DNA from 2 places in the Micromonospora sp. NPDC020750 genome. Region 2 is predicted to be linked to the other one. Evidence: riboswitches for the same ligand, from Rfam matches in the RefSeq annotation. Region 2 holds a riboswitch; the other holds the start of a gene.

Region 1 (7,059 bases), on a different contig from region 2:
GTCGCGCTGGCACGCGCCCTCGCCGTCGATCCCACCCTGCTGCTGCTCGACGAGCCGCTCGCCGCCCTCGACGCCCGCACCCGCCTGGACACCCGCGCCGAGCTGCACCGCCACCTCGCCGCCCACCCGGGCGCGACCGTGCTGGTCACCCACGATCCCCTCGACGCGTTGGTGCTCGCCGACCGGCTGGTCGTCGTTGAGGGTGGCCGGGTCGTCCAGACCGGCGACGCGGCCACCGTCACCGCCCGCCCCCGCACCGACTACGTCGCCCGCCTGGTCGGACTCAACCTGCACCGGGGCCACGCCGACGGCCATCGGGTCCGGGTCGGCGGGCTGACCCTCACCGCCGCCGACAGCGTGGCCGGCGAGGCGTTCGTGGCGTTCCCGCCGGCCGCCGTCGCGCTGTACCCCGCCCGGCCCGAGGGCAGCCCTCGCAACACATGGTCAGCCACCGTCGCCGGGGTGCAGCGGCACGGCGACAACCTGCGCGTCCAGCTCGACGGGCCGCTGTCCGTCGCCGCCGACGTCACCCCGGCCGCCGCCGCGCAGCTGCGGCTGGTCCCGGGCCGGGCGGTGTGGGCGGCGGTCAGGGCCGCCGAGACCCGCGCGTACCCGGTGGGGCACTGACCGCACGACACGGCGACCCGGTGGCACCGGGTCGCCGTGATCGGATGCCGGGTCAGCTCGCGGTGCAGGACGGGGTGCCCGACGGCGGGGCGCCGGTGCCCTGGAAGCCGAACTCGGTCGACTGTCCGGCGGTGAGCCGGCCGTTGTAGGCCACGTTGGCGAACCGGACCGTTCCGGTGGTGCCGCTGCTCTGCGCGTTCCACGCGTTGGTGACCGCCGTGCCCGACGGCAACGTGACGGTGGACGCCCAGCCGTTGGTGCCCGACGAGCCGGCCGTCACCCGCACCGTCGCCACGAAGCCCCCGGTCCAGGTCTGCAGGGACAACGACGCCGTGCAGCCCGCGCCGGGCGGCGGGGTGGTCGGGGGAGGAGTGGTCGGCGGGGGCGTGGTGGGCGGGGGCGTGGTCGGAATGGGCGTGCCGCTGTTCAACGCGTCCAAAGTGGCGGTGTACGCGGCCTTCTTGTTGCCGTTGCCGTCGAACAGCAGCGGGGTGCCGCTGGCCCGCCAGGAGTCGGTGTCCCGGATGCCCCACACGGAGATGCCGGTGCAGCGGGACACCGCCAGGCACGCCTTGGTGACGTTGGCGTACGAGGTGGCCTGCGCCGTGCCGGAGCCCTCGATGTCCAGCTCGGTGATCTGCACGTCGAGGCCGAGGTTGGCGAACCGTTGCAGGTTGGCCTGGTAGTCGCCGGGCACCGGGGAGGCGCTGTTGAAGTGCGACTGGAACCCGACGCAGTCGATCGGCACGCCCCGGGCCTTGAAGTCGGAGACCATCGCGTAAACCGCGTTGGACTTCGCGTTCTGCCCGTCGGTGTTGTAGTCGTTGTAGCAGAGCTTCGCGCCCGGGTCGGCGGTGCGGGCGGCGCGGAACGCCACCTCGATCCAGTCGTTGCCGGTGCGCTGGAGGTTCGAGTCGCGCCGGGCGCCGTTGCCGCCGTCGGCGAACGCCTCGTTGACCACGTCCCAGGAGTGGATCTTTCCTTTGTAGTGGGTGGCGACCTGGGTGACGTGGTTGACCATCGCCGAGCGCAGCGCGCTGCCGCTGAGGTTCTGTGCCCAGCCGGGCTGCTGCGAGTGCCAGGCCAGCGCGTGGCCCCGGACCCGCATGCCGTTGGCCTGGGCGTGGCTGACGATGCGGTCGGCGCTGGTGTAGTTGAACTGGCCCTGGGACGGCTCGGTCGCGTCCCACTTCATCTCGTTCTCGGGGGTGACCATGTTGAACTCGCGGTTCAGGATCCCGACGTACGTGGAATCCGACAACTTGTTCGCGGCCACCGCGGTGCCGAAGTAGCGGCCCTTCTCGGCCGCCGAGGTGGCGAGGGTGGTGCCGGCGCTGGCCGCGGTGGCCAGCGCCAGCACCATACCGGCGGCCACCGTGCCGACGGTGGCGGAGACCAGCGCCGCGCGTCGGCCCGGTCGAACCCTGGCGCTTCCGCGGTCGCGTGCTGCTGAGCTGCTCATGCCTGACTGCCCTCCGGGGGATCGAAGTCGTCGCGCGGCCGACGACATCAGCGACTTTCGATACAGGTTATCGAGAAGTTTCGGAAAGCTCTAGTCCGACATTTGCCGGTCATATGTGGCCAACGACGCCGAAAGTTTCGGAACCTAGCCGGCGGTGCGGGCCGGTCAGAGCACCTGGGACAGGAAGCGGCGCAGCCGGGGATGCTCGGGACGCTCGAAGATCGCCGCCGGCTCGCCGGCCTCCAGCACCACCCCGCCGTCCATGAACGCCACGGTGTCGGCGACCTCGCGGGCGAAGCCCATCTCGTGGGTCACCACCACCATGGTCATGCCGCCCGCCGACAGCTCCGCCATGATGCCGAGCACCCCCTTGACCAGCTCCGGGTCCAGGGCCGAGGTCGCCTCGTCGAAGAGCATCACCTGCGGCTGCAACGCCAGCGCCCGGGCGATCGCCACCCGCTGCTGCTGCCCGCCGGACAGGTGCGCCGGCCGGGCGTCGGCCCGGCCGGCCAGGCCGACCCGCTCCAGTTGGGCGCGGGCCACCTGCGCGGCCTCGTCCTCGCCGAGCCGCTTGAGCCGGCGCAGCGCCAGGGTGATGTTGCGCAGCACCGTCATGTGCGGGAAGAGGTTGAACTGCTGGAACACCATGCCGATCCGCTGGCGCAGCGCGTCCGGGTCGTCGCCCATCACGCTGCGCCCGTCCAGCAGCACGTCCCCGCGGTCCGGCTCGATGAGCCGGTTGATCGTGCGCAGCAGGGTGGACTTGCCCGACCCGGACGGCCCGATGACGCAGGCCGTGCCGCCCCGGCCGACGTCCAGGCTCGCGCCGCGCAGCACCCGGTTGGCGCCGAAGGCGAGGTGCACGTCCCGCACGCTCAGGCTCACCGGGGTCGTCGTGCCGGTCGCGGTGCTCATCGCTCGTCCTTTCCCGTGCTCGCGCGGGCGGCGGCGTCGCCGGGCAGCGCGTTCTGCCCGGCGAGCGCCACTGCGCCGTCGTCCTCGGTCGCCGTGGTCGGCCGGCCCTGCCGCAGCCGCCGGTCGATCCAGTTCACCGCGTGGGTCAGCGGCACGGTCAGCGTCAGGTAGAGCAGGCCCGCCAGCAGCAGCGCCGACTCGTTGCCGGTGGTCGCCGCGTGGTCCTGCCCGATCCGGAACAGCTCCCGCTGGCTGGCCACCAGGCCGAGGAAGTAGACCAGGCTGGAGTCCTTGATCAGGGCGATGAGCTGGTTCACCCAGGCCGGCAGCACCCGGCGGACCCCCTGCGGGATGATCACCAGCCGCATCGCCTCGCCCCAGGAGAACCCCAGCGCCCGGGCCCCCTCCAGCTGGGCGGCCTCCACGCTCTGGATGCCGGCCCGGAAGATCTCCCCGATGTACGCCGACGCGATCAGCGACAGCGCCAGGATGCCCAGCGGGTACGGGTTCGGCCCCCACACCTGCATGCCCAGCGGCGCCAGGCCGACGCCGATGAGCAGGATCGTCGCCGCCGCCGGCAGGCCGCGGAAGACGTCCGTGTACACCCGCGCCGGCCAGCGCAACCACCGGGTACGCGAGATGCCCGCGACCGCCAGCAGCATGCCCAGCAGGGAGCCGAGCAGGGCGGCCGAGATCGCCAGGATCAGCGTGTTGGGCAGCCCGACGGTGAGCATCTCGGGCAGCGCCGCGCGCATGGAGTCCCAGTCGAAGAAGGTCTCCCACAGGGTGCTCAGTGGATCCATCAGTCGTCTTCCCGTCCGCCCCGCTCGCTGGTCATCCGTACCGTCGGCCCGGCGTCGCCCGTGCCGTCACGCCCGCGTACTCAGGACGAGGCCGACGCCGACGGCGCGGCCGACCCGGCCGGGGCCGCCGCCGATGCGCCGGGCACCGGCACCGAGCCGCTGCCCGGCTTGAAGTCCGCCGGGATCGGCCGGCCCGGGTAGTACTGCTCCTGCAACCGGCTCCACGTGCCGTCGGCGATGACCTCGTCGAGGCCCTTGTCCAGCGCCGCGCGCAGCGCGTCGTTGCCCTTGGCCACCGCGTACGCGGTCGGTGTGGAACTGAGCTGCTTCGCGGCCACCGTGATCTTCCCGCCGCTGTCGGCGGCGGACTTGTCGCCGATCTCCGCCGGGGCGATCCAGGCGTCGGCGGTGCCGGCCTTGAGCTGGTTGAGCGCTCCGTTGTAGTCCGGCACCCGCACGGGGTCCAGCTTCTGGCCGGTGGCGTAGTCGTCCTGCACGGTGCCCTGCACGACCACCACCCGCTTGCCGTCGAGCTGGTCGAAGCCGGTGATCGGGGATCCGGCCGGGACGTCCAGCCCGAAGTAGCCGAAGTCGTAGCCGTTGCCGAAGTCGACGGTCTTCTTCCGCGCCTCGGTGATGGTGATCGAGGAACTGCCCACGTCGAACTTGCGGTTGTTGACCTGCGACAGCAGCGCGGAGAAGTCGGTGCCGACGAACTCCACCTTCAGGCCGATCTTCTCCGCGACCGCGGTGAGCAGGTCGTTGTCGAAGCCGGTGAACTTTCCGTCCTTCAGGTACACGTTCGGTGGCGCGTCGGTGAGGGTGCCGGCCCGCAGCACACCGGGCTGGACCAGGCCGTACGGGTTGTCGGCGGCGGCCGAGGTGTCGTCGCCGCAGGCGGTGAGGGTGGCAGCGCCGACGACGGCCGCGACGCCCAGCACGGCGAATCTGGTCAGGGCAGGGAGGAATCGCACAGGTGTCTCCTGGGATCAGGGCGGCGCGCGGACGGCACGCCGCCGGACGCGGCACGCCGACGGGCGGCCGCGGAAGGGGGCTACTACGGAAGGGGGGAGGCGCTCAGCGCGCCGCGTGACGGCGACAGCCGTCGCTGCACACCCGCATCAGATCCACGTGCCGACGCCTGACCAGCGCGGGACGGGATGGTGACGCGGCCGGTGCCGAGCGGGCGGCAGTGAGCGGGGCGCACAGACGAGCAGACATGGTTCTCCAAGGTCGGTGTTGACCTGGGGACCAGGCCACGCTTGCACCGGTGAACTCCGGTGCCTGGTCTTCACCCGGGGCACCCCACCGCGGAGGAGGGTTGCCGGCCAGCGAGCCGGGGCTTGACGCTGGCGCTCATGACCTGGTTGGAGCCTAGCAACGGCACCGGGCCGGGCGTCCAGTCGTTATGACGACGCTCACCCCGGGTGGGGCTCCGGCCGACACGTCGGACATCGCCCTCGCCGGGCGACCGCCGCCGAGGTTCAGCCCCGGTACGGGGCCAGGCCGGCGTCGAGCAGCGTGAAGGCGTGGTCGGCGGCGGCGACCGCCTCCGGGTGCGCCCGGGCGGCGGTGCACCCTTCGGTGAGACGACGCCAGTTGTCCCGCGCCAGTACCCGCTGCGCCGCGACGATCTGTGCCGCCGCGAGCCGGCCGGTCAGCCCGTCGGGCCGGGCCTCGGGCTCCGGCCGCCCCCGTTCGTCGCGGCGCGTGCCGGCGGCGTCGTCGAGGGCGTCGGCCAGCGCCGCCTCCTCGGCGGCGGCGTGCCCGGCCACCCGGGCGGCGAGGCTCGGGGTCGAGAAGACCATCCCGTGGTACGCCAACACCCGGGGGTCGTCGTTCAGCCCGGTGACCGGGTCGCGGCGGTCCAGCCCGTCGAGGAAGTGCCGGCGCAGCGCGGCGAGCGGCGCCTCGCCCGGGCGTCGGCCGCGTACCACCCGGGCCGACTCGCCCCGGTGGTCGGCGATCCGGTGCAGGACCAGGTCCTCCTTCGTGGCGAAGTACTTGAACAGCGTCGGCTTGGAGACCTCCGCGGCCGCGGCCACCTCGGCGACCGACACCCGGTCGAAGCCTCGTTCGACGAACAGCGAGATCGCCGCCGCCGAGATCGCGTCGTGGGTGCGCTGCCGCTTGCGTTCGCGCAGCCCTCGCTCTCCGGTCACGCCCTGCTCTCCGGTCACGCCACCCAGGCTACCAGCGGCCGATACCAGGTCAATTTCATGACTGCGGTTAGAATGTTTACCCGGTTAATGATTCTCATCGGAGGTTGCCATGGACGACGGGGTCGACCGGGAACTCGTGCGGGAGCAGGCGCACCTGGCCGCGACCCGCGCCGCGCTCGCCCGGATGCGCGACACCGCCCGACACCGGGTGGCTACCGGCGCGGACGTGGCCGGCGACCGCTGGACCGCCGAGACCCTCGGCCGGATGCTGCGGACCCACGCCAAGGAACTCGCCGAGGAGCCGGACGCCCCGCCCTACTTCGGCCGCCTCCGGTTCGGCGCCGCCGCCGAGGCGGGCGAGCACGCCGGTCAGCGCTACCACCTCGGCCGCCGCCACATCACCGACGAGGCCGGCTACCCGCTCGTCATCGACTGGCGGGCGCCGGTGTCGCGCACCTTCTACCGGGCCACCGCCCGGGACCATCTCGGCGTCGCGGTCCGCCGCCGGTACGGGTGGAGCTCCACGCCGCCGGCCCCGGCCCGGCTCACCGGGTTCGAGGACGAGCGCCTCGACCGGGGGGAGGAACTCGGCGGCGGCAGCCGGCTCGTGGCTGCGGAGATCGAGCGTCCCCGGGTCGGCCCGATGCGCGACATCGTCGCCACCATCCAGCCCGAACAGGACGAGCTGGTTCGCGCCGACCTCGACACGTCCGTCTGCGTCCAGGGCGCGCCCGGCACCGGCAAGACCGCCGTCGGGCTGCACCGCGCGGCCTGGCTGCTCTACACCCACCGGCGGCAGCTCGGCCGCACCGGGGTGCTGGTGATCGGCCCGAACCCGGCCTTCCTGCGGTACGTCTCGGCCGTGCTGCCCACGCTCGGCGAGGTCGACGTCGACCAGCGGACCCTGGAGGATCTCCTGGCCCGGCACCCGATCGCCGCCGTCGACGACGATGCCGCGGCCGCCGTCAAGCACGACGCCCGGATGGCCGTCGTGCTCGACCGGGCCCTGTACGGGCGCGTCCGCGTACCCGCCGAGGCGCTCACCGTGCCCGACGGCTCCTACCGCTGGCGGCTGCCCGCCGGGGCCGTC
Region 2 (7,059 bases):
GGCGACGTTCCAACTCGGGGTCGTCCTGGCCGGTGAGCAACGTGGTCATGACCGGATCCTGACGCCCGATCGGAATCCGGGCATCCCCATTTTCGATCGCCGTGCCCCGGCCGGCGCCGGAGCGGCCGACGTGCCGACGTCGTGGGAGCCTTCCCGATTGGAGGGATTTCGTGGACACCTCCCGCCCTTGCTCGCATGCTGGATGCATCGATCAGCATCGTTGGAGGTGTCGCATGAAGTTCGACCGACTCGGCGGACTCGTCCTGTCCCTGTTCCGCATGGTGGTCGGCCTGCTCTTCCTGTGCCACGGGCTGTCGTCGCTGTTCGGCGTGCTCGGCGGTGCCCGGGGCGCCGGCCAGGCCGTCCCGTTCGGCGAGTGGCCGGGCTGGTGGGCGGCGCTGATCCAGGCAACCTGCGGCGTGCTGGTGCTGGCCGGGCTGTTCACCCGGCCCGCCGCGCTGGTCGCCTCGGGCTCGATGGCGTACGCCTACTTCGTGGTGCACCAGCCCGACGGGCTGCTCCCGCTGCGCAACGGCGGCGAGCTGGCGGCGCTGTTCTGCTGGTCGTTCGTGCTCGTCGCGGTGCTCGGCCCCGGCACCTGGGCGTTGGACAGCCTGCTCCGCCGCCGTCGGGAGCCCGCCGTCGCGGCCCCGGTGCCGGGCAAGCGGTCCGTGCCGGCTTGAGTCGCACCCCCGCCGCTACGGCTTGTACGGCGCGTCGGTGTGGCTGACCTCGGTGAACGTGCTGCCGGAGAGCTGGTAGTACGAGGTGCGTCGGATGTCCAGCTCCGCCATGCCCCGCTCGGCGGAACGGGTCAGCCAGACGACCTTCGCCCGGCCGCCGGACACGGTGATCGAGACGACCGGGGTCCGGTCGTCCAGTTCGGCCAGGCTCCGGTAGACCGGCTCACCGTCGGCGTTGCGCCACACCACCAGCGTGTAGAAGGTGCCGCTGCCCCCGCTCTTGAGGGCGACCGCGCCGACCGCGTCCGCCGCGCCGTCGCCGTCGAGGTCGCCGATCCCGCAGGGCTTCTGGAGGGTGACCGTGTCGCCGTCCTCGCCGGACCAGACGCCCTCGGCCAGCGGGAGGTAGTCGGCGTACCCCTGGTAGGGGACCTTGGTGCTGCCGACGTGGGCGCCGGCGAGCTGCTTGCAGGTCAGCGCGGGCACCTTCTTCGGCGCGGGCTTCGGCGGCGCGGCGGTGGTGCCGGCGACGGTCGGCTCCGGCGGGGCGGCGGGGCCTGTCGTCGCCGGGGCCGGCTCCGGGCCGTCCTCCGCCGGGGCGGCCGGCTCGTCGGCGGCCGGAGCGGTGGTCGTACCCGCCGAGGAGGTCGACCCCCCGGCGTCGCAACCCGCGGTCATCAGGCAGGCCAGGGCGAGGATCGCGAGGCTGGGCAGGGTCCGGCGCATCGGCCAGTTCCTCTCTCGGGGGTGGGCTTCCCGCACGGTAGCGACCCCACGCCACCCGCATCGTCGGCCCCACGCCACCCGGCCGGGCCCCGTCTCCCGTCCCCCCGCTGTTCCCGGTGCGCGCACTTTCACGGAATGTGTGGCATCCGCGCGCGCCATAGCCACACATTCCGTGAAAGTGCGCGCAGGGGAGGTGGGGTGGGGGGACGCGGGGCACGACCGGCCGTGTCACCCGATCAGCCCCCGCACACCCGCCACTGGTCACCCTCCTTGACCAGGCTGATGACCCTGTTCCGGTCCGCGATCTTGACGGTCACCTCGGCGCTGGTGTCGCCGTTGCTGGTGTGCACCTGGGTGTTGGTGACGCGGTACTCGTCCAGGGGCGGCTCGGCCTGCCGGGCCCGGGTGAACTGCGCCTCGGTCTGCCGGCTGCGCAGTCGCTCGCAGAGCCGGGCGTACGCGGCCGGGTAGTTGCCCGCCTTCGTGTCGTCCAGGTATGCGGTCGCGGCGTCCCGGGCCGGCGTGATGGTGCCCTGCACGGTGCGGAACAGCCAGAGGCCGCCGCCGACCGCTCCGGCGCAGCAGAGCAGCGCCACCACGGCGACCACGATGATCACGGTGCGGGTCGTCCGGCTGAGCCCGCGGGACTTCTGGGGCGGCCCGGGGAAACCGGGCGACGGGGGGTACGTCACGCGGTGAGCGTAGAAACCCCAGGCCAGCCCCCATGCAGGCCCCCCTTGGAATCGATCAAGGCCAACGTTGCGGGCGGTGGTGTCGTCGACTCCCACGGTGACGGTGTGATTAATTCAATGCCCAGGGGCGGCCCATACGCTGGAACCTCGGGTGGCGGAGCCGGCGATCCGCCGTAGACTCGTGCGCACAACTGAATACCTCATCCAGAGGGGCAGAGGGATACGGCCCGACGAAGCCCCGGCAACCACCCGCGCGCTCGATGACGAGCGGTGCGGACAGGTGCCAATTCCGTCCCCGCCGCAGGGTGCGATGCGGGGAAAGATGAGAGGACCTTCTCGACATGACGTCGACCCTCGCCGCGTCCGGCATCGACACCACCGCCAGCCCCGCCCGCGCCCTGGTCTGCCGGGCCTGCACCGCGCGCTACCCGCTCGCCGCGCAGCACGCCTGTTACGAGTGCTTCGGCCCTCTTGAGGTCGACTACGACGCCGCTGCCCTGGCGCGGGTGACCCGCGAGCAGATCGAGGCCGGCCCGCAGAACATCTGGCGGTACGCCGCCCTCCTCCCGGCCGGCCAGGACCCGGCCACCCGGGTGACCGTCGACCCGGGGCTGACCCCGCTGGTCGCCGCGCCCAACCTCGCCGCCGAGCTGGGCATCACCGCCCCGCTCTGGGTCAAGGACGACAGCGCGAACCCCACCCACTCGTTCAAGGACCGGGTGGTCTCGGTGGCCCTCACCGCCGCCCGGGCGCTCGGTTTCACCCGGTTCGCCTGCGCCTCGACCGGCAACCTGGCCAACTCGGTCGCCGCGCACGCGGCCCGCGCCGGGGTCCCCTCGGTCGTGTTCATCCCCAGCGACCTGGAGGCGGGCAAGGTGGTCACCACCGCCGTCTACGGGGGCGAGCTGGTCGCCATCGACGGCTCCTACGACGACGTGAACCGGCTCTGCGGCGAGCTGGTGGAGACCGACGAGTTCGAGGACACGGCGTTCGTCAACGTCAACGTCCGCCCGTACTACGCCGAAGGCTCCAAGACCCTCGGGTACGAGGTGGCCGAGCAGCTCGGCTGGCGCATCCCGGCCCAGGTGGTCATCCCGATGGCCAGCGGCGAGCTGCTCACCAAGATCGATAAGGCGTTCAGCGAGCTGGTCGAGATCGGCCTCGTCGAGGCCCCGGCCGGCGGCTGGAAGGTCTTCGGTGCCCAGTCCGCCGGCTGCAACCCGATCGCCGCCGCCCTGCACGCCGACACCGACACCATCACCCCGGTCCGGCCGACCGGCATCGCCAAGTCGCTCAACATCGGCGATCCGGCCGCCGGCCTGTACGCCCTGGAGGCGGTCCGGCGCACCGGCGGCTGGATGGAGTACGCCGACGACGACGAGATCCGCGACGGCATCCGGCTGCTGGCCCGGACCACCGGGGTGTTCGCCGAGACGGCCGGTGGGGTGACCGTCGCCGTGCTGCGCAAGCTGGTCGAGTCCGGCCGGCTCGACCCGACGGCGGAGACTGTGGTGTTCAACACCGGCGAAGGGCTGAAGACCATCGACGCCGTCGCCGCCCAGGTCGGCCCGACCCACCGGATCAGGCCCTCGCTGCGCGCCGCCCGGGACGCCGGTTTGCTCGGCTGACCTGCCCGATCTCGATCGACCCTGGCGCGGCCTGCGGCCCTTCCCCGCCCCGGCCCGGAAGCACGCCGCGCGCCGCGCCCCACCGGCCCTGCCCGCCGCCCCGGCCCCGACCGTCCGGTGGACGGGTGGATCGCCCGGACGGGGGATGGGGCGGATCCCCCGAGTAACCGACTTTTAGCCCTGCGTGAGAGAAACCCGCCACCGGGGACTTGACGACAGGAACCGGACGGCGCAGGATGCTCGGTGCGGGAGGGCGTTTCGCCGAAGACTTTTTAGTTCTTGCGACCCAACGCCGAAGGCGTTGTGCGATCGTCCCTCCCGACCACGTCCGATCGGGCCGGCGATTAATTCGCTGGCCCGATCGTGTTTCCCGGGTCACCCTCAGTCCATGGGCATCACGATCACGCCGATCGACCCGGCCGACCAGAGTGCGGTCGACGCGGCGTACCGGATCAGGGCGGCGGCCGACGCGGCGGACGTCCCCGACTTCCCGCCGCTGTGTCGGCGACGGCTCGAGGCCGGGCTCCGCCACCCGATGCCGGGCGGAGCGCCGGTCTGGGCGCTCGCCCGCCGCGACGGCGTGCCGGCCGGCTACCTCGCCCTGGACCTGCCGCAGCTCGACAACACCGACAACGCCGCCGTGGACCTGTTCGTGGACCCGGCGCAGCGCCGGCACGGGGTCGGCCGGGCGCTGCACGAGCACGGCCTGCGGGTGCTGCGCGAGCGGGGGCGCAAGCGGGTGGTCGGGATGGCCGTCTCGGCCCTGCCCGACGGGCCGGGACGCGACGGGGCCGGCGGAGCGTTCGCCGCCGCGGTGGGCGGCCGGCCGGTGCTTCCCGAGGTCCGCCGCCGGCTCGACGCCGCCCGGCTCGCCCCGGCCGCGCTCGACGCCCTGCTCGCCGAAGCCCGGCCCCGCGCCGCCGGCTACCGCACCGTCCGCTGGCGGGGGCCCGCCCCCGAGGAGTACGTCGCCGACGTGGCCCACCTCGACGGCCGGCTGATGACCGACGCCCCGCTGGGGGACCTGGAGTGGGAGCCGGAACGGGTCGACGTCGAGCGGGTGCGTGGCGTCGAGCGGGCGCTCGATGCCCGGGGCCGCCGCCGCTACCACCACGGTGCGGTGCACGTGGCGTCCGGCCGGCTGGTCGCCTGGACGCTGCTCGACGTCGGCCCCAGCGCGTCGTGGCACGCGTTCCAGCAGATCACCATCGTCGACCCGGCGCACCGGGGGTACCGGCTCGGGCTGCTGACGAAGGTGGAGAACCTGCGGTACGGCCTCGCCCACGAGCCGGAGCTGCGCTTCGTGGACACGTTCAACGCGGCGGCCAACGGACACATGATCGACATCAACGAGCGGCTCGGCTTCCGTCCCGTCGACGCCTGGACCGACTGGCAGCTCACCATCTGACCGGGCCGCCGTGCGACCGCCCGGCTGTTCAGCGCCGCGCCGGCCCGGGCGGCGTCCCGGAACGCCGGCGGCGGTCGTCGGCCCCTACTGTCCGGTTCGCGGCTGGGGCATGATGGCGGGCATGACGGAGACCCCGCATCCCCTGCACGACAGGCACGCCGACACCCTCAACCGGGCGCTGACCGCGATCGCGGAGCGTGGGTACTGGTCCGCCTACCCGGAATCACCCAGCCCCCGGGTGTACGGCGAGACCGCCGCCGCCGACGGCAAGGCAGCCTTCGAGGCGTACCTGAACGGCGACTTCCCGCTCGACCAGCCGGGCGCCGGTGACCGGGTGGCCACCGAGGCGAGCCCGTTCGGGCTGGAGCTGAACGTCCGTTACCCACACGCCGGCGCCGACGAGCTGGTCGCCGCCGCCTCCGCCGCGCTGCCGGCCTGGCGCGACGCCGGCCCGCAGGCCCGGGCGGGGGTCTGCCTGGAGCTCCTCGACCGGTTGCACAAGCACGTCTTCGAGCTGGCCAACGCGGTGCAGTTCACCAGCGGACAGGCGTTCGTGATGGCCTTCCAGGCCGGTGGGACGCACGCGCTGGACCGGGCGCTGGAGGCGATCGCCTACGCGTACGCGGAGATGACCCGGCACCCGGGGACGGCCGGCTGGGAGAAGCCCGCAGGCAAGGGCGACCCGCTGCGGATGACCAAGACGTTCCACGTGGTGCCGCGCGGGGTGGCCCTCGTCATCGGCTGCAACACCTTTCCGACCTGGAACTCGTACCCGGGGCTGTTCGCCTCGCTGGTCACCGGCAACCCGGTGGTGGTCAAGCCGCACCCGCGCGCGGTGCTGCCGCTGGCCATCACCGTGCGCTACGCCCGGGAGGTGCTCGCCGAGGCCGGCTTCGACCCGAACCTGGTGCTGCTCGCCCCCGAGGCCCCCGGCGAGAAGCTCGCCTCGACGCTCGCCCTGCACCCGGCCGTGAAGATCGTCGACTTCACCGGCTCCACCGAGTACGGCGACTGGCTGGAGGCCAACGCCCGGCAGGCGGCGGTCTACACCGAGAAGGCTGGCCTGAACACGGTGGTGATCGACTCCACCGACGACTTCGCCGGGATGTGCCGCAACCTGGGCTTCACGCTGACCCTCTACAGCGGCCAGATGTGCACCACCTCGCAGAACATCCTGATCCCGTCGGATGGCATCGCCACCGACCAGGGGCACAGGAGCTTCGACGAGGTGGCCGCCGGGATCGCCGCGGCGGTCGGCAAGATCACCGCCGACCCGGCCCGGGGCGTCGAGCTGACCGGGGCGATCGTCAACGACGGGGTGCTGGAGCGCCTCGACGAGGTTACAAAGGTCGGCGAGGCCGTGCTGGAGTCGCGGGCCGTCGAGCACCCGTCATTCCCCGGCGCGGTGGTCCGCACCCCGACGATCGTGAAGCTGGCGGCCGGCGACACCGGGACGTACTCGCGGGAGTGGTTCGGGCCGATCTCGTTCGTCATCGCGACCGACTCCACCGCGCACGGCCTGGAGATCCTGCGCTCCACGGTGGGGGAGAAGGGTGCGCTGACCGCGGCCGTCTACTCCACCGACGAGGCGGTGCTGGACGCCGCCGAGGCGGCTGCGGTCGACACCGGGGTGCACCTGTCGTGCAACCTGACCGGGGGCGTCTTCGTGAACCAGTCGGCGGCGTTCTCCGACTTCCACGGCAGCGGCGCCAACCCGGCCGCCAACGCGGCCCTGACCGACGGCGCGTACGTGGCGAACCGGTTCCGCGTCGTGCAGAGCCGCCGCCCCGCCTGACGGGCCGCCCAGGGGCCCCCTCGGCGCGCGGGCGTCGGGCCGGGCCCCTGGGCACCCCCACACCCCGCGCCGGGCGTCGGGCCGGGCCCTGGGCACCCCAACCCTCAAGCGCCGGGGCGCTCAGGCC

What was found. A riboswitch is a leader RNA that binds a small molecule or an ion and turns the genes downstream of it on or off. The one in region 2 is predicted to bind S-adenosylmethionine.
Region 1: linked by a shared signal. The riboswitch ahead of ACH4T9_RS16715 (ABC transporter substrate-binding protein) and the one ahead of thrC (threonine synthase) in region 2 are both predicted to bind S-adenosylmethionine.

Annotation. Positions count from the first base shown of each region.
Region 1 is NZ_JBIRTH010000004.1:656,723-663,781, forward strand. Features, by position in the region: gene ACH4T9_RS16695 (ABC transporter ATP-binding protein) at 1-627, shown strand, start outside; gene ACH4T9_RS16700 (endo-1,4-beta-xylanase) at 680-2,089, opposite strand; gene ACH4T9_RS16705 (amino acid ABC transporter ATP-binding protein) at 2,255-3,004, opposite strand; gene ACH4T9_RS16710 (amino acid ABC transporter permease) at 3,001-3,807, opposite strand; gene ACH4T9_RS16715 (ABC transporter substrate-binding protein) at 3,888-4,781, opposite strand; SAM riboswitch class IV at 5,061-5,171, opposite strand; gene ACH4T9_RS16720 (TetR/AcrR family transcriptional regulator) at 5,292-5,987, opposite strand; gene ACH4T9_RS16725 (HelD family protein) at 6,079-7,059, shown strand, end outside.
Region 2 is NZ_JBIRTH010000002.1:262,739-269,797, forward strand. Features, by position in the region: gene ACH4T9_RS06370 (GNAT family N-acetyltransferase) at 1-49, opposite strand, end outside; gene ACH4T9_RS06375 (DoxX family protein) at 234-683, shown strand; gene ACH4T9_RS06380 (hypothetical protein) at 699-1,409, opposite strand; gene ACH4T9_RS06385 (hypothetical protein) at 1,646-2,101, opposite strand; SAM riboswitch class I at 2,299-2,430, shown strand; gene thrC (threonine synthase) at 2,443-3,729, shown strand; gene ACH4T9_RS06395 (GNAT family N-acetyltransferase) at 4,118-5,137, shown strand; gene paaN (phenylacetic acid degradation protein PaaN) at 5,259-6,932, shown strand; gene ACH4T9_RS06405 (GNAT family N-acetyltransferase) at 7,053-7,059, opposite strand, start outside.